One region of the Novosphingobium sp. BL-S-24 genome, then DNA from elsewhere that is predicted to be linked to it. Evidence: predicted binding sites of a transcription regulator. Region 1 holds the regulator's gene; each other region holds the start of a gene.
What was found. Region 1 encodes LexA, which represses DNA repair genes until DNA is damaged. Its sites were predicted from a motif close to GTTCCNCNCTTGTTCT; they were not measured.
Positions count from the first base shown of each region.

Region 2: the regulator LexA is predicted to act here: its motif matches at 1,810-1,825, upstream of ACZ1JM_RS05780 (putative DNA modification/repair radical SAM protein).
Region 3: the regulator LexA is predicted to act here: its motif matches at 1,702-1,717, upstream of ACZ1JM_RS08485 (PA0069 family radical SAM protein).
Region 4: the regulator LexA is predicted to act here: its motif matches at 1,645-1,660, upstream of ACZ1JM_RS08040 (S24 family peptidase).

Region 1 covers NZ_CM145488.1:360,581-364,788, reverse strand. Annotated here, with positions in the region: gene trpC (indole-3-glycerol phosphate synthase TrpC) at 1-150, shown strand, start outside; gene moaC (cyclic pyranopterin monophosphate synthase MoaC) at 193-678, shown strand; gene ACZ1JM_RS06885 (molybdopterin molybdotransferase MoeA) at 693-1,895, shown strand; gene lexA (transcriptional repressor LexA) at 2,001-2,690, shown strand; gene ACZ1JM_RS06875 (ComEC/Rec2 family competence protein) at 2,684-4,208, opposite strand, start outside.
Region 2 covers NZ_CM145488.1:114,138-118,345, forward strand. Annotated here, with positions in the region: gene ACZ1JM_RS05775 (UdgX family uracil-DNA binding protein) at 1-569, opposite strand, end outside; gene ACZ1JM_RS05780 (putative DNA modification/repair radical SAM protein) at 566-1,807, opposite strand; gene ACZ1JM_RS05785 (flagellin N-terminal helical domain-containing protein) at 1,990-2,814, opposite strand; gene ACZ1JM_RS05790 (hypothetical protein) at 2,842-3,021, shown strand; gene ACZ1JM_RS05795 (DUF808 domain-containing protein) at 2,993-3,937, shown strand; gene ACZ1JM_RS05800 (PepSY domain-containing protein) at 4,043-4,208, opposite strand, start outside.
Region 3 covers NZ_CM145488.1:685,114-689,321, reverse strand. Annotated here, with positions in the region: gene dnaE (DNA polymerase III subunit alpha) at 1-225, shown strand, start outside; gene ACZ1JM_RS08490 (hypothetical protein) at 277-549, opposite strand; gene ACZ1JM_RS08485 (PA0069 family radical SAM protein) at 621-1,691, opposite strand; gene ACZ1JM_RS08480 (NADP-dependent isocitrate dehydrogenase) at 1,801-3,024, opposite strand; tRNA gene ACZ1JM_RS08475 (tRNA-Val) at 3,221-3,295, opposite strand; gene cpdR (cell cycle two-component system response regulator CpdR) at 3,394-3,768, opposite strand; gene ACZ1JM_RS08465 (N-formylglutamate amidohydrolase) at 3,932-4,208, shown strand, end outside.
Region 4 covers NZ_CM145488.1:593,967-598,174, forward strand. Annotated here, with positions in the region: gene ACZ1JM_RS08030 (MAPEG family protein) at 1-190, shown strand, start outside; gene ACZ1JM_RS08035 (MBL fold metallo-hydrolase) at 195-902, opposite strand; gene ACZ1JM_RS08040 (S24 family peptidase) at 945-1,457, opposite strand; gene ACZ1JM_RS08045 (hypothetical protein) at 1,694-1,894, shown strand; gene ACZ1JM_RS08050 (hypothetical protein) at 1,884-2,264, shown strand; gene ACZ1JM_RS08055 (acetolactate synthase large subunit) at 2,356-4,029, opposite strand; gene cysS (cysteine--tRNA ligase) at 4,169-4,208, opposite strand, start outside.

The DNA of each region.
Region 1 (4,208 bases):
GGAACTCTGCTGGTTAGCGAGAGCGGGATTAACAACCACGCAGACCTTGAGCGTCTGTCGCCCTGTGCGAGAACTTTTCTTGTTGGGGAGAGCCTGATGCGCGAGGCGGATGTGGAACGAGCGACACGGGCATTGCTTACGGGTGGATGACCAGTCTAGTTCGGCATGGATAATAAAGGACCATACCCGCAAATGGCCCAGAGGCTAACACATCTCGACCCTGACGGCACTGCGCGCATGGTCGATGTGGGCGACAAGCCGGAAACACGCCGGGTGGCAGTGGCGTCGGGTCGGATTGCCATGAGTCCGCAGGCTCTGGCCTCTATTCGCGCAGGTGACGCGCCGAAAGGCGATGTACTTGGAACTGCTAGGATAGCCGGAATCCTTGCTGCCAAGAAGACGGCTGATCTTATCCCTATGTGTCACCCCCTGATGATCGACGCGGTCACCATCAAATTTGCATATGAGGAAAATGCGGTTCGCGTCACCGGCACTGCGTCCCTTACTGGCAAGACTGGGGTGGAGATGGAAGCCATCACAGCTACCTCCATCGCCTTGATCACGATCTATGACATGGCCAAGGCGTTGGATAAAGGCATGGTGATCGGCGACGTCCGGCTTGTCGAAAAGCGCGGAGGCAAATCGGGACATTGGCGGGCTGACGATTGGAACGAGTGAGCAATTTTCCCCCGATGCCTCTGGAAGAGGCACAGGCCCGCCTGCTCGCGCTTGCCAGGCTCGGGGCGATCGAGCACGTCGAGATACCCCAAGCTATTGGGCGCTATTTGGCAGAACCGGTGCTCGCAAAGCGCACTCAACCGACGTTCGATCTTTCTGCCATGGACGGCTATGCCGTGGCAGATGATGGATTCAGGGGACCTTGGGAGGTCGTCGGCGAAAGCTCAGCGGGACACCCCTTCCACGGGGCGATCGGGAACGCCCAGGCGGTGCGCATTTCCACCGGGGCAGTCATTCCTTCTGGCGCTGGCTGTGTCATCCTTCAAGAAGATGTCGGGAGGCAACCAGACGCCATAGCTTTGACCGGCGAAGCCCCCCTGCCCCCAGGCAAGCACATCCGCCGTCGAGGAATGGACTTTCACGAAGGTCAGGAGATCCTGCTTGAGGGACAGTTGATTGGTGCCGCCCAGATTGCCTTGGCCAAGGCAGCAGGCCAGAAGCATTTGACGGTGCGTAAGCCGCCTCGCGTCGTCGTCATCGACAGCGGAGATGAACTATCGGCGGATTCGAGCGATCCTTCTGATGGAAAAATGCCAGCCAGCAACGGAGCGATGCTAAGCGCGCTTATCGCCCCGCTGCAAATCAATGCGAAAACGGTTGGTCCAATCCCAGACACTTTGCACGACCTGACGAACGCCTTCGAAGCCGCGGCGGATGCGGACATCATCGTGACGAGTGGGGGCGCCTCTGTGGGCGACCATGATCTCGTGCGCCCTGCGCTGGAACGCTGGGGTGCAACTATCGACTTCTGGCGCGTGGCTATAAAGCCAGGGAAGCCACTTCTTGTCGCAACTCGTGAAAGCGCGGCGAAGAAGCAAATCATTCTTGGCCTCCCCGGCAATCCCGTTTCCAGTTTCGTGACTGCCTACCTCTTCCTGCTCCCCTTGTTGCGTCAGTTACTCGGTGCTAGCGTCGCTGTTCCGAATAGCGTCTCCGCTATGCTAGGAGCGTCGGTTCGATCAACCGGGTCGAGGCGTGAGTTCTTGCGGGGGCGGTGGGATGGCAAGGAAGTGCTGCCCCTTATCAACCAGGATAGTGCCGCGTTGTACGCGCTATCTGAATGCAACGTGCTGATTGATCGCGCAGCTCATGCACCTGCAGCCGGCAAAGGCGAAAATGTGCAGGTTTTCATGCTCCGCAACGGCGGTATTCTGTAGGTCTCCGCTTGACGCCCCTGTATTTTGTTGCTTAATTGTTCCCTCAATGTTCACAGCGGAACACTATTCGATGATCATATCGGATGGCAATTAAGAGGCAGCGACATGTTGACGCGCAAGCAGCACGAATTGCTCCAGTTCATCCAGGTGCGCTTGGAAGAAAGTGGTATTTCGCCAAGCTTCGAAGAGATGAAGGAGGCGCTGGATCTCAAGTCGAAATCGGGTGTTCATCGCCTTATATCGGCTTTGGAAGAACGCGGCTTCATTCGACGTCTGCCGAACCGTGCTCGTGCTCTCGAAGTACTGCGGCAATCCGATGGAGCAGGAGCTAAATCGTCCGCGCCTTCTGTCGCCTCAGCCCTTCATACGGCCAATAAGCGGACGGCAATGGATACGCCCAGCCCGGCGAACGACGTCATCGAGATTCCTTTGCACGGCCGCATTGCTGCTGGCGTTCCTATTGAAGCGTTGGAGGGGCAGTCGATGCTTCCGGTTCCTGCTGCTTTGCTTGGTTCGGGTGAGCACTATGCTCTTGAAGTGTCGGGCGATTCAATGCTCGAGGCAGGCATACTCGACGGGGATTTTGCGCTCGTGAAACGGACGAGTACCGCTCGTGACGGAGAGATTATTGTTGCGCTGGTTCGTGGTGAGGAAGCTACGTTGAAATACTTGCGGCGCGAGAACGGAATGGTCCGCCTCGATCCCGCCAACGCCGCTTATGAGCCGCAGATCTATCGTTCGGATGAGGTCGAAGTTCAAGGTAAGCTCGCCGGGCTTCTGCGTCGTTATCACTGACTTGCAAGCGGACCTTGGGGAATAGTGGGCGTTGTAGGAATGTTCGTTCGTACATAGAGTTTGCGCTCAATTGGACGCCACCATCCGTGCTGACCTTGATCCTGTGCGACCGTACGAAAGCTCCTTTTAGACAAGTTGATAGTCATTCCGCCGGTTTCTGAGAGGAAATTGCGGTCCGCTTTCAACCATGTCGGGCTGCAACTTCGGGGTAGCCATCTATCCGAAATGACGATGTCGGCATGATCGCAAGCTGCGGCGAGTGATCGTTCAGGCACGGAGTTCCTTCCGCGGGAAATTAGGACCCGCCAGGCGGAATTGCCGCGTCTGATTGTTATTGCGCAGAAATCGGGATTACATGCACCGCCGGGCCACTCGGTCAACGCTATAGGATCGCCTTCCATCCCGGCGAGTTCCTTCATGTTGTCTCGAGAATAACCGTCACCGCCGTCGCGTAGAAGGAACAGATTTTGGCCTGTTTCGTCGACAAGTCCAACATGACGGCCGTCACCTGAAACAAGTATGTCAGGGGGTGGAGCAAAGGCCAGACTGCCTGCACCGATCAGGGCTGGGGGAAGGCCTATCCAGCGAATGCGCCCATTCCATAGCCCGATCCAAAGTCCCCCCGCCGCGAATGTCAAAAATGCGGCATTTCCCGTTGCAGGCAGCACAGTTACGGCACCCGGTCGAGAAGCAAACCAATGCGCGATCGCCACGAGCAGATCAATCGCACTCTGTGCCATCCACCATACTGGTGACCCTAGTCCCGCGATATCCAGAATAAGAGCAGCGGCAAGCAAAGGCATGACAATGAATGTCGTTAGAGGGATAGCAAGCACATTAGCCAGCGCGCCGTAAATCCCGGCGCGATGAAAATGAAATAGGCCGATCGGCATCAAAGCCAGATCGATAACGATCCCTGTCAGCAAAAGCATCGCTATCTGGCGCAACGCCTTTATCGCCATCCCTTCGTCGCGCGGTTGAGTAAACAGTCGGATTGGGGCAGCAGTGCTTACCGCAACCAGAGCTAGAACCGCACCGAAGCTCATCTGGAAGCTCGGGCCAGTGACGGCTTCTGGCCAGATCAGCATCACGCTGAGCGCAGCCACCGCCAACATCCGCAGCGAGAGAGGTTCACGGCCCAGTGACAGCGCTGCCAGCACTAATATTGCGCCTATGCAGGAGCGAACAGTCGGTACCTCCGAACCCGAAATCAGCGTGTAGGTGATACCGGCCAATGCGGCCACAGCGGCTGCCGCAACAGGCAACCTGATCCTTAACGCCAGCCAGGGGATCAGCGCAAGAAGCCGCAAGAACAGGATGTAAACTGCGCCGACCACCGCGCTGACGTGCAAACCGCTTACGGATAAGAGGTGGGCCAAGCCGGAATCCCGCATCGCCGCATCATCGGTTTTCGAAATCCCCCCCCGATCTCCGGTCACCAGAGCACTGGCAATGCCTGCACGTTCATCTCCAATCCGACGGCGGATATGGTCGGTCAGCGCCCGACGAGTTCCCGAT
Region 2 (4,208 bases), 250 kb from region 1:
TCGAACAATGCCATCCCATCCCAGTGGAGCGACAGGCGCGGTGTCAGAATGGACCAGCGCTGGCTGGCGAAGCGGTTGACGAAGAACTCGGCATTGTGCCGTTCGATCCGATAATCCGGTTCGAACCAGGCGATGTAGCGTTCAACCGCTTCGCCATCATCTTCCTCTATTACCGACCGAAAGCGAACGAAGGCGCGCATCTTGTGAATGTCGCGACGGACCTGCTTGGCTAGGCGCTCCAGCGCGATCACATCGGGATCGGCGGCGTCTTCCATCAGCCGAGGGTACTCCTGCAACCGCCATAAAGTCCGATAAAGCAAATCGAGCCGCTGGGGATCGGTGTGCAGGATCACCCGGCGGGCCAGTTCGATGAACGCACGATTTGCCCTGACCTCGCGAACATCCCGGTTCGGCATCGGCATTGAGGAGGGCATTGCGAACAGGTCGTTCGTTCCACCGCCTTCGCTCCACGCCACCGCATCGGGGGCAATCCTTTGGCCAACCAAGCGACGAGCCTCGGTCCGCCAAGCCTCGAAATCGTCGGTTTCGAGAAGGTCGACCGCGATCACCCGAACAGTTCCATCTGCTTGGCGGGGGGCGCCAGGCGCGCGCGCAAATCGACGCGGTCGGTGAGCAGGGTGGGTCGCCAATCCGCCGTGACGATAAACGGACGCAGCTTTTTGATCGAGGTGGTCAAGCGCGCCACGTCTTCCAAGCGCATGGTGCGATACCGTCGCGCCATCAGGATGGCCTGAATTGCCTTGGTGCCGAGACCGGGCACGCGCAGAAGATCCTCGCGCGGGGCACGGTTCACATCGACGGGAAAGCGATCGCGGAACTTGAGCGCCCAGGCCAGCTTGGGGTCGATATCCAACGGCAACATGCCATCGGCATCTGCCGCATCCTGCACTTCGCTCGGCGCAAACCCGTAGAAGCGCATTAGCCAGTCCGATTGATACAGGCGATGTTCGCGGAGTAGCGGGGGCCGCTTGAGAGGGAGCACGGCGCTGGCTTCAGGGATCGGGCTGAAAGCGGAATAATAGACACGGCGCAGTGAAAAGCGATCGTACAGCGTGCTGGCTTTGCCGACGATCTGCGCATCGCTTGCGCCGTCCGCCCCCACGATCATCTGCGTCGATTGCCCTGCCGGGGCGAAACGCGGAGCTTTGGTGAAACGCTTCTGAGCGTCTTTCGCCTCTACGATCGCATCGGAGAGATTGCCCATCGCCCCCTCTATCGTCCCGCCATTCTTGTCAGGCGCTAGACGGGCAAGGCCGGCATCGGTCGGCAGTTCGACGTTGATGGATACTCGGTCTGCCCACAGCCCCGCCTGAGCCACCAGTTCCGGGTCCGCTTCAGGAATGGTCTTTAGGTGGATGTATCCGCGAAAATCATGCTCTTCTCGTAAGATACGAGCGACTTCTATCAGCTGTTCCATCGTGTGATTCGATGATTTGATGATGCCGGAAGACAGGAACAGACCTTCGATGTAGTTGCGGCGATAGAACGACAGCGTGAGGTCCACGACTTCCTGCGGCGTGAAGCGTGCGCGTCGCACGTTCGAGCTTTTGCGATTGATGCAGTAGTGACAATCGAAAATGCAGTGGTTCGTCAGCAGCAGCTTCAGCAGCGAGATACAGCGGCCATCAGGTGCATAGGCATGGCAAATGCCCATGCCTTCCGTCGATCCAATACCTTTGCCATCGCGGCTGTCGCGCTTCGCCGTGCCCGACGATGCGCAGGATGCATCGTATTTGGCGGCGTCGGCCAAAATCGTCAGCCGGTCCATGACGGAAGGTAAAGCCATTCGTTCTAATTATGTTCTTTTTCGTCGGCATACAAGGCGGACGTTCGGCCAAGTCAAAATAAAGCGCCCGACCGCGATGCGGTGGGCGCCGATCAATCAACCGAAACGCCCGGCGGTCTGTTGACCGCCGGGCTGGGACCTACCCGGGGACGGGAAGGTCGTTGTCGGTGTCGCGGTTGCGCTTAGCGCAGGAGCGACAGGACGTTCTGCTGGCTCTGGTTGGCCTGGGCGAGCATCGCGGTCGATGCCTGGCTCAGGATCTGGGCCTTGGCCATCTGGGTCGTTTCGGCCGAGTAGTCGGCGTCTTCGATGCGGCTCTTGGCGTCCGAGAGGTTGGTGACGTTGTTGGTCAGGTTGTTGATCGCCGATTCGAGGCGGTTCTGGCCGGCGCCGAGCGAAGCGCGGGTGGCGTTCACGTCCTTGAGGGCGTTGTCGACCGCGGTCAGCGTCGAGGCGGCCTTGGAGGCGTCGGTCACGTCGAGCGAGGAGGCGGTGAGGTTCGCGCCGTTGATCGCCTTGGAGGTGAGCGTCACCTTTTCACCCGAGTTCGAACCGGTCTGGATGTCGAAGGTGACGTCCGTGCCCGAGGTCGTCGAGATCAGGGTGTTGCCGTTGAACTTGGTCTGCGTGATCGACGAGGTGATCTGCGTGGTCAGCGCGGTGACTTCCTGCTGCATGGCAGCGCGGTCAGAGCTCTGGTAGGTGCCCGATGCCGACTGGATCGCCAGTTCGCGGACGCGCTGCAGCATGTTGCTGACTTCCGAGAGCGAGCCTTCAGCGGTCTGGGCCAGCGATATACCGTCGTTGGCGTTGCGGATGCCCTGGCTCATGCCCTTGATCTGCGAGGTCATCGACGTCGCGATGGCGAGGCCGGCGGCATCGTCCTTGGCCGAGTTGATGCGCTTGCCGGTCGACAGGCGCTCCATCGCCGTGCCCAGCATCTTGTTGGCAGAGTTGGAAGCGTTCGAGGCGCGGATCGCGCTGATGTTCGTGTTGATGACTGACATTGTGTGTTCCCCGGTAAAGCCGTCTACTTGGAAGCGCCGATCTTGGTGCATCCTTCGTATGATGAAGAGAACGACAGTGGCCGGGCACTTTTAAGGGCGCTGTGCTTTCGCTTGATTGCAAAGCAAATCACCCGCATTGCGCGCCTCTATTTCGCATCTGCAACTAAAGGGATTTCGAATGCCATCCGGCCTGGTCGCATTGCTTGATGACGTATCGGTGATTGCCCGTGCGGCAGCCGCCTCGCTTGACGACGTGGGCGCTGGGGTCGCCAAGGCAGGATCCAAGGCGGCAGGCGTGGTGATCGACGATGCGGCGGTGACGCCGGGCTATGTCACCGGGTTCACGCCCGACCGTGAACTGCCGATCATCTGGCAGATCACCAAAGGATCGCTGAAGAACAAGCTGCTGATCCTGTTGCCGATCGCGCTGCTGCTCAGTGCCTTCCTTCCGCAGGCGATCACGCCGATCCTGATGTTGGGCGGTCTCTATCTGGCGTTCGAAGGGGCGGAGAAGGTGGTCGAGAAATTCGGCGGCGCCAAGCATGGTGAGACGCTGGAAGACCCGATCGAGGATGTAGCCGCGTTCGAAAAGTCGCGCATTTCCGGTGCGGTTCGCACCGACCTGATCCTGTCTGCGGAGATCATGGCCATCGCGCTTGCGGAAATCGGCGATACGACGCTGTTCGCGCGCGCTGTCACGCTGGCGCTGGTCGGGATCGTGATCACCCTGATCGTCTATGGCGCCGTCGCCCTGATCGTGAAGATGGACGATGTTGGCCTGCATTTGACGAAGAAGCCGGGCGGCGGCGCGCAGGCCACCGGACGTTTCCTGCTGCGGGCCATGCCGGTCGTGCTGAAGGTTCTGGGCACCGTGGGGACGCTGGCGATGCTGTGGGTCGGCGGCGGGATCATCCTGCACGGGCTTGAGGAACTGGGCATGCCGCAGCCGGCGCATGTCGCACACGATATCCAGCATTTCCTGGAGCACGCTACCGGGCCGTTGGGCGCGATCGCAGGATGGCTGGGTTATGCGGTGGCGTCGGCCATCGTCGGTCTGATTCTGGGAGGTATTGTCGCGGCAGTGGTCCACGTTATCGCCAAGGCACGCGGCAAGGCGCACTAGGCTGCGTGGGCATTATTCAAGGTTAAGCGGAGTGGCAAGGGTTGGTGGAAAGCCGACCTATGCGTGTCAGCTTCCCAATAAATCGATCTTTCAAATCAACAAGTATCAATCGTTATCGCGTTCCATCTTAGTGATTGCGCCCGAACGAGGATCAACGTGGAAATCGTACTTGACGTTGGCTTTCGTAGCTTCGCCTTCCCAATGCCCGTCATCTGCTTCAAGTTTCGTGACGCTATAGCCCTGCTTCAACAGCATGCTCTTCACTTTCTCA
Region 3 (4,208 bases), 320 kb from region 1:
GAGGCGGTGCAGGAACTGGCGCTGCTGATGCGGCCCGGGTCAAAAGGAAGCGGCGAAGTGATCGCGACGTTGCATCTGGGACAGGGGCGGCAGCAGAAAGTGCGGCTGGGCCGCGACTTCGCGTTGGACGGTGATTTCGCCGAGCAGCTTCAGGCCGTTGCAGGCATCACCAACGTGTCCCTCACCGCCAAGCGCGGGCCGGAGCGGATGCCGATGGCTGCCTGACCGGGCGGCGGGAAAGGCGGCTACCGGGTGGCAACCGCCTTTCAAACACGCTTACTTGTTCGTGCTGACCGCTTCTTCGGCAGCGTTGCCTACCTTGGTAGCAGCGTTGCCGACATTGCTCGCCGCTTCGGCAATGGCGTTGTCCTTGGCGCTTTCAGAGGAATTCTGGCTGAACAGGTAGATGCCAGCAATCACGACGACCAGCAGGATGACGGCCATGATGATCCCGGTGCTGCTGCTGGAGCGCGGCGATTCGCGAATGATCGTCGTGTGAGTCGGCTGAGCTTCGCCGGTCTGGCGGGTTTCGTAAATCTCGTCTGCCATCTGTTCGACTCCCTGCGTGGTGATGAGGGGCCAAACGCGCCGTTCTTGTCGTGGGTTCCCGATCGTGGATTTCACAGCAGCGATAGCTGCCCATCAAGCGAAGGGCGGCGGAACTGCGAACAATCCAACGCTACATAGGGACCGGTCATTCCTAGCCGCTGCGTCGCGACCCTAAAGCGGCGACGCAGCAAATCCGCCCACACACCTTCCGGCTTCATCCGCGTAACAAAATCCGGATCGTTGTCTCGTCCGCCCCGGATCGAGCGAATCGTCGCCATCACCTTTCCGGCGCGATCCGGAAAGTGGGTCGCCAGCCATTCGCGAAACAGGGGCGCCACTTCATGGGGCAAACGCACCACGATCCACGTGGCCGAACTGACGCCGCGTTGCGCTGCCTCCTCCAGAATTGCTTCCATGAAACTGTCGGTGATTGCCGGGATCACCGGGGCCACCGACACGTGCGCGGGCACGCCATGCTCGATCAGTCGCCCCAGCGCCGCCATCCGCTTCGCCGGAGAGGATGCGCGCGGCTCCAGCTTTTGCGACAGCACGGGATCAAGGCTGGTGATCGAAATGCCGACATGGACGAGATTACGGCGCGCCAGCGGTTCCAGCAGATCGAGATCGCGCAGTACCCTGTCCGACTTGGTCGTGATGGTGACCGGATGGCCACATTCCAGGCACAGTTCCAGCACTTGCCGGGTGATGCGGTACTGCGCTTCGATGGGCTGATAAGGATCGGTGTTGGTCCCCATCGCAATCGGGGCAGGCCTGTACCCGCTTTTCGCCAGAGTCTCCCGCAGCAGCTTCGCCGCCATGGGCTTGGCGAACAGACGGGTTTCGAAATCAAGGCCCGGTGAGAGATCGTGGTAGGCGTGCGTTGGCCGTGCGAAGCAATATATGCAGCCGTGCTCGCAGCCGCGATACGCGTTCACCGACCGGTCGAACGGTACATCGGGAGACTTGTTGAACGACAGGATAGAGCGCGGATGTTCCTCAGTGACGGTGGTGGCCGGATGGCTAACCGGACCGTCGACTTCTTCCGACCAGTCTCGCCAGTCGCCGTCCATTTCCCGCGTGGGAAGATTGAAACGCGCGCTGGTTGCGCCGCTGACCGCTCCTCGTCCCTTGATCGCATCCATGCCATAAGGTTGAACAAATAGAGAACAAATGTCAATGCGGCATAAAAAAAGCCCGCCGACCGCGATGGTCGACGGGCTTTTTGTTCAAACGAAAGTCGCCCGGTTCAGATCAGGCCCAGGTGGCCATTTCCTGCTCGAGGTTCTCGACGATTGCTTCGAAGAACTGCTCGGTGGTCATCCACGACTGGTCCGGGCCGATCAGCAGCGCGAGGTCCTTGGTCATCTTGCCGCTCTCGACGGTTTCGATGCAGATCCGTTCCACCGTCTCGGCGAACTTGACCACGTCCGGCGTGTTGTCGAACTTGCCGCGATAGGCGAGGCCACGGGTCCACGCGAAGATCGAGGCAATCGGGTTGGTCGAGGTCGACTTGCCCTGCTGGTGCTGGCGATAGTGACGCGTGACCGTGCCGTGCGCGGCTTCGGCTTCCACCGTCTTGCCATCGGGCGAGAGGAGAACCGACGTCATCAGGCCGAGCGATCCGAAGCCCTGCGCCACGGTGTCCGACTGCACGTCGCCGTCGTAGTTCTTGCAGGCCCAGACGAACTTGCCCGACCACTTGAGCGCGGAGGCAACCATGTCGTCGATCAGGCGGTGCTCGTAAGAAATGCCGGCCGCCTTGAACTTTTCAGCAAAGCCTTCCTTGTCGAACACTTCCTGGAACAGGTCCTTGAAGCGGCCGTCGTACGCCTTGAGGATGGTGTTCTTGGTCGACAGGTAGACCGGCCAGCCAAGGTTGAGACCGTAGTTGAACGAGGCGCGCGCAAAATCGCGGATCGATTCGTCCAGGTTGTACATCGCCATGGCGACGCCGGGGGCCGGGAAGTCGAACACGTCGAGGTCGATCTTTTCACCGTTTTCGCCGTCCCAGACGAGGCGCAGCTTGCCGGCGCCGGGGATCAGGGTGTCGGTGGCCTTGTACTGGTCACCAAAGGCGTGACGGCCAACCACGATCGGGTCTGTCCAGCCCGGAACCAGACGAGGGACGTTAGAGATCACGATGGGTTCGCGGAATACCACGCCGCCAAGGATGTTGCGGATCGTGCCGTTGGGCGACTTCCACATCTTCTTGAGGCTGAATTCCTCGACGCGGGCTTCGTCGGGCGTAATTGTCGCGCACTTGACGGCGACGCCGTACTGCTTGGTTGCGTTGGCAGCATCAATGGTGATCTGGTCCCCCGTCTCGTCACGCTTCTCGACCGAGAGATCGTAGTACTTCAGATCGACATCGAGGTAGGGGAGGATCAGACGTTCACGGATCCACTGCCAGATGATGCGGGTCATTTCATCGCCGTCCATCTCGACGATGGGATTAGCAACCTTGATCTTTGCCATTCTAAAGGGACTCCCCTGGGGTGAGAATTGCCCGCGTCTCTAGGCAGGCAGCACACGCATGGCAAGGCCGACGCTGGTGGGGTACCTCACTATCGGCGCCGAACCTGACCAACGACGCGGAGTGAAGATCAGGTGAAACCGGAAAAATTGACTATAAAGCAGAAAACCCGCCGATTTCGCGGCGGGTTTTCTGGAATGGTGGGCGTAGCAAGGATTGAACTTGCGACCCCTACGATGTCAACATAGTGCTCTACCACTGAGCTATACGCCCATTCCATTGAGCGCTCCGTCCGGGTGTCCCCGTGGGAGGACTGGCCCTCTAGCGGCGGTTTTTTACCGTGGCAAGGGGCTTGATCAAGTTTTTTGGGATCAGAGCGAGACTTGCTCGGCAAGGCCGAAAATGCGCTGCACTTCCATGACGATGTCGCGCAGGTGGAACGGCTTGGAGAGGACTTTCGCCTGTGGGGCTTCGCGGCTGGCGCGCAGGGTGACGGCGGCGAAACCGGTGATGAACATCACTTTGGTCATCGGCGAAATTTCAGCACACTTCTGGGCGAGTTCAATGCCGTCCATTTCCGGCATGACGATGTCCGACAGCAGAAGGTCGAAATCGTCTTCGCGCAACAGGGGAAGGGCGGCAGTTCCGCGATCGACCGCGACGACGCTGTAGCCCGCGTTCTGGAGCGCCCGGGTTAGGTACGTGCGCATTGCGTCGTCGTCTTCGGCAAGAAGAATGCGGATCATCGCGATAGTTTCCAGTTTCTTAGGCGTTCGCTGGGGGGCAACGCACTGCGTCGGCTTATGTCCGTCATATAACCCGCTACCCGTTAAAATTCTCGTGCCGATTTCGAGGTGACCGGGATCGGGACGCTTTGACACGGGTGCGTAAAACGCACAGCGTCCGTGCATGACTGGACCTATGGACGAGAATGATTCGCAGCCCATACGGGGCGGCCGCATTCCCGGACTGCCCGGTGCCGCCGCCTTCACGTTGGACGCGCCGACAGCGTCCGAAATTCCCGTGATCATCGCGGTTCCTCACGCCGGACGCAGCTATCCGCCCGGCCTGCTACGCGATTTCCGCCATGCAGGGCCGATCGTCCTGCGGCTGGAGGATCGGCTGGCCGACATGCTGGGGCAGGGGGTGGCTGCCAATACCGGAGCTAGCCTGCTGATCGCCCATG
Region 4 (4,208 bases), 230 kb from region 1:
ACTGACCGGCAAGGGCGGGCAATGGCTGGCGATCGTCGGCGCAGTCTACCTTCTGGCGCGCGTGGCCCACGCCTTCGGCATGGACAGGCCGCAATCGTCTCCCTTGCGCGCGGGCGGGTTCGCCATCACCGCGCTGCCGCTTCTCGGACTGTCGGCGATTGCTGTCCTGATCGCGCTGGGTCGATACTGACGCGTCAGCCGGGCAGGCCACGCGCCAGTGCATCGTCGCTGACATAGGGATTGGTGCGGCGCTCCTGACCGAACGTGCTGGTGGGACCGTGACCCGGAACGAATGTCACGTCGTCTCCCAGCGGCCAGAGCTTTTCGGTGATCGATTCGACCAGGTCTTCCAGATTGCCGCGCGGAAAATCCCAACGCCCGATGCCTCCCTGGAAGAGCACGTCGCCGACCATCGCGAACTGGCTTGGCGCGTGATGGAACACGACGTGGCCGGGGGTATGGCCAGGGCAGTGGACGACGTCGATTTCCAAGTTGCCCACCGTCACCGTGTCGCCATCCTCGAGCCAACGATCAGGTTCAAAGGTGTGGGCTTCCATGTTCCAGCGCGGGCCGTCATCGCTCAACTGGGCAATCCAGAAGCGATCATCCTCGTGCGGGCCTTCGATGGGAACGCCCAGTTCCTTCGCCAGCACTCCGGCCTGGCCGCAGTGATCAAGGTGCCCGTGAGTGACGAGGATCTTTTCGATCTGCACGCCGGTCCTGTCGATCGCCTGCCTCAGCTTCGCGAGATCGCCGCCCGGATCGACGAAGGCACCACGCATCGTCTGCGTACACCACAGCAGCGAGCAGTTCTGCTGCAAAGGAGTGACGGGAATGATCCCTACCCGCATGGACGGGGCGGCAGGGTCTTGGTCGATAGCGGAATTGGTCTGTTCGGTCATGCCGAGTGAAATGGCCGCAGCGGGGATCGATTGCAACCGGCGCTAGATACGTCCGCCTTTCCATACGACCCGCCCGATCACGTGGACATCCGATGGTTGGCATTCGAGCGGCGGATAGGCCGGGTTGTCGCTGATGAGCACGACCAAGCCCGGACGGCCGGTGTTCACGCGCTTTACCAGCAGGCTATCTTCCAGACGGACGACGTGGATGCCATCGCGCAATGAGCGAACGGTGCGATCGACCAAAATCTCGTCACCGTCCCGCAATGTCGGCTCCATCGAATCGCCGCTGACCGCGATGGTCGAGAGAAGCCCTGGCTGCAGGCCCATGCCGCGCAGCCAGCGTCCCGAAAAACGGATGGTATCGAACGCACCTTCCCCACCCGGATGAGCGCCGCTTCCGGCAGAGGCACCTATTGCGATCCTAGGTACATCCACCCAAGCCCGGGTGCCTTCCGACAAACTGGGAGCATAGGAATTTTCCTTTGTCGCGCCGAGTTCATCCTCGCTGACGTTGAAAAAGCGCGCCAGCATTCCGCGGTCATGCTCTTCCAACTTTCTTGGACTTCCTTTCCTAACGAATTGCTGAAGATAGCTCGGGTTCTTCCCAAGCATTCGGGAAAGCTGGGTTAAACTCACCTGTTTGGCGTCGGCCAATTCGAGCAGGCGGCGACGGTTGGGCTCCATGTCCATAACTTCATCCTACCCGTAGGATTTTTCCTAGACAAGTAGGATTTGCAATGGAACATAATAGGAACAAATAAGCGAATCCGAAGAAAGGAGTTGGCAGGATGCTGTTGCGCCGAATTGAGCGCTTCCTGCGCGAGACCGAAATGCCATGGACGAAGTTTGGCAGGCTGGCCGCTCAGGACCCCCGTTTCGTTGCCGATCTGCGCAACGGTCGGATCCCGCGTGACGAGACAATCGCTCGGGTCGACCTCTTCATGAAGACTTACCACACCGGCCCACGGGAGAAACGCCATGCTCGATGACACCTGCTTTACCCCCACCACCTCCCGTCCCGACGATAACCCGCAAGCCAAGCGGCAGCGTGGAACCTGGCTACGCCTGCTGGAGGAAGTTTTGCGCCTCGCAGGTCCCGATGCCGTTTTTCTCCATCACACGGAAAGAGCGTGGTCGAGCGCCATGTTCACCGGCGCGCGTCACACCGTCGCCCTATCGTTCGAGGGCCCGGAGGCAGTCACGGCAGGGGAAGCTCTGATTGCCGCCCTCCCCGATCACGAATTCAATGTGCCTGGCCATCTCGTGGCTGATGTCGTGCTGGTCGAAAGCAGCCACGCCTTTTCCCCTATGCCGCGCATGCTGGTGGAAGCGGAGTTTCTACTCCTGACCGAATGCTGATGCTGTCCGCCCCGTAGGCCCGATCGTCTCCAAAAAAAGACCCCCGTCATCACAACGATGGCGGGGGTCTTTTGATTAAAAAGCCGCTAAATCAAAGCGCCCGGGACAGCTCCTTGATCTCCGTGTTGAGGATGCGATCGTTCTCGGAATAATCGACCGGGCAGTCGATGAGATGGACGCCCGGCGTGTCGCGACAATGCGCGAGCAACTCGCGAAGATGGCCCGAGCTTTCCACCCGATAGCCGTTTGCACCATAGCTTTCGGCATACTTCACGAAGTCGGGATTGCCATAGGACAGGCCGAAATCCTCAAAGCCCATGTTGGCCTGCTTCCAGCGAATCATGCCATACGCATTGTCGTTCAGGATCAGCACTGTGAGATTGAGCCCGAGCCGCACCGCCGTTTCCATCTCCTGGCTGTTCATCATGAACCCGCCATCGCCGCACACCGCGATGACCTTGCGATCAGGATAGACCATCGCACTGGCCATGGCCGACGGCAGACCTGCCCCCATCGTGGCCAGTGCGTTGTCGAGCAGCACGGTGTTGCGACCACGAGCGCTGTAGCCGCGCGCGAACCAGATTTTGTAGATCCCGTTGTCCAGGCAGATGATCGCGTCGTCGGGCAATGCCTTGCGCACCTGATGAACCGCGTGGGGCGGGAATATCGGGAAGCGCTCGTCTTTCGCCAGCTTTTCCGTGTGCTCAACCTCCGCCTGGCGGAAGCGCAGCATGGCATCGAAATTCCATTTGGCGGACGGCGTGATCGCTTCCTTGATCTGCCACATCGCGTTGGCGATATCGCCGATCACTTCGATATGCGGAAAGTATACGGGGTCGACTTCCGCGGTTTTCGTCGACACGTGAATGACGATGCGATCATCGCGCGTGCCGTCGTTGTGCATGAAGAACGGCGGCTTCTCGATCACGTCGTGGCCGATGTTGACGATGCAGTCGGCATCCTCGATCGCCCGATGAACGAAGTCGCCCGACGACAGCGCGGCGCAGCCCAGGAACTTGGGATGGCGCTCATCGATTACGCCCTTGCCGAGCTGAGTGGTCAGGAAAGGAATTCCTGTCTTTTCAACGAATTCCCCCAGCATCTTACTGGTCATTTTGCGATTGGCACCGGCGCCGATCACCAGCAATGGCCGCTTGGCATTCTGCAACGCATCGACGGCATGAATGATCGATTTCGTGTCCGCCGTCGGCCGCCTGACCGTGGAGCGGGGGACCGGGCGTGAATCGGTGCGCTCATCGGCAATGTCTTCGGGCAGTTCGATATGCGAAGCGCCGGGCTTTTCCTCCTCCGCGATCCGGAACGCCTCGCGCACACGGCTCGGGATATTGTCCGATGACGCCATCTGGTGCGCGTACTTCGTGATCGGCTGCATCATCGAGACGACATCCAGAATCTGGAAGCGTCCCTGCTTGGATTTCTTGATCGGCTTTTGACCGGTAATCATCAGCATCGGCATCCCGCCGAGCGTGGCGTACGCAGCCGCGGTGACGAAGTTGGTCGCGCCCGGCCCGAGAGTGGACAGACAAACGCCTGCCTTCCCCGTGTGTCGGCCATAGGTGGAGGCCATGAACCCGGCGCCTTGCTCATGCCGCGTCAGGATCAGCTTGATCTGCTTCGAGCGAGAGAGTGAATCGAGGAAATCCAGGTTCTCTTCGCCCGGGACGCCGAAAATGTATTCGACGCCTTCCTGTTCAAGGCATTCGATGAATAAATCCGAAGCCTTTCGCCGGTCGCCCTCAGCCATGATCCGCTCTCCCCATATTATGCATACCAAGCCCTGCCGAAAATTGGCGGGCATGTCGAAGTCGATACGCGCCTTTTATGCCGACCCGTCCCTGATGAAATCAATAGCCTGTCACAAATACCAATGTCGCGGGCTGCAATCAGGTGAGTTTCCACTCCCAACCCAGAACATCGCCATCC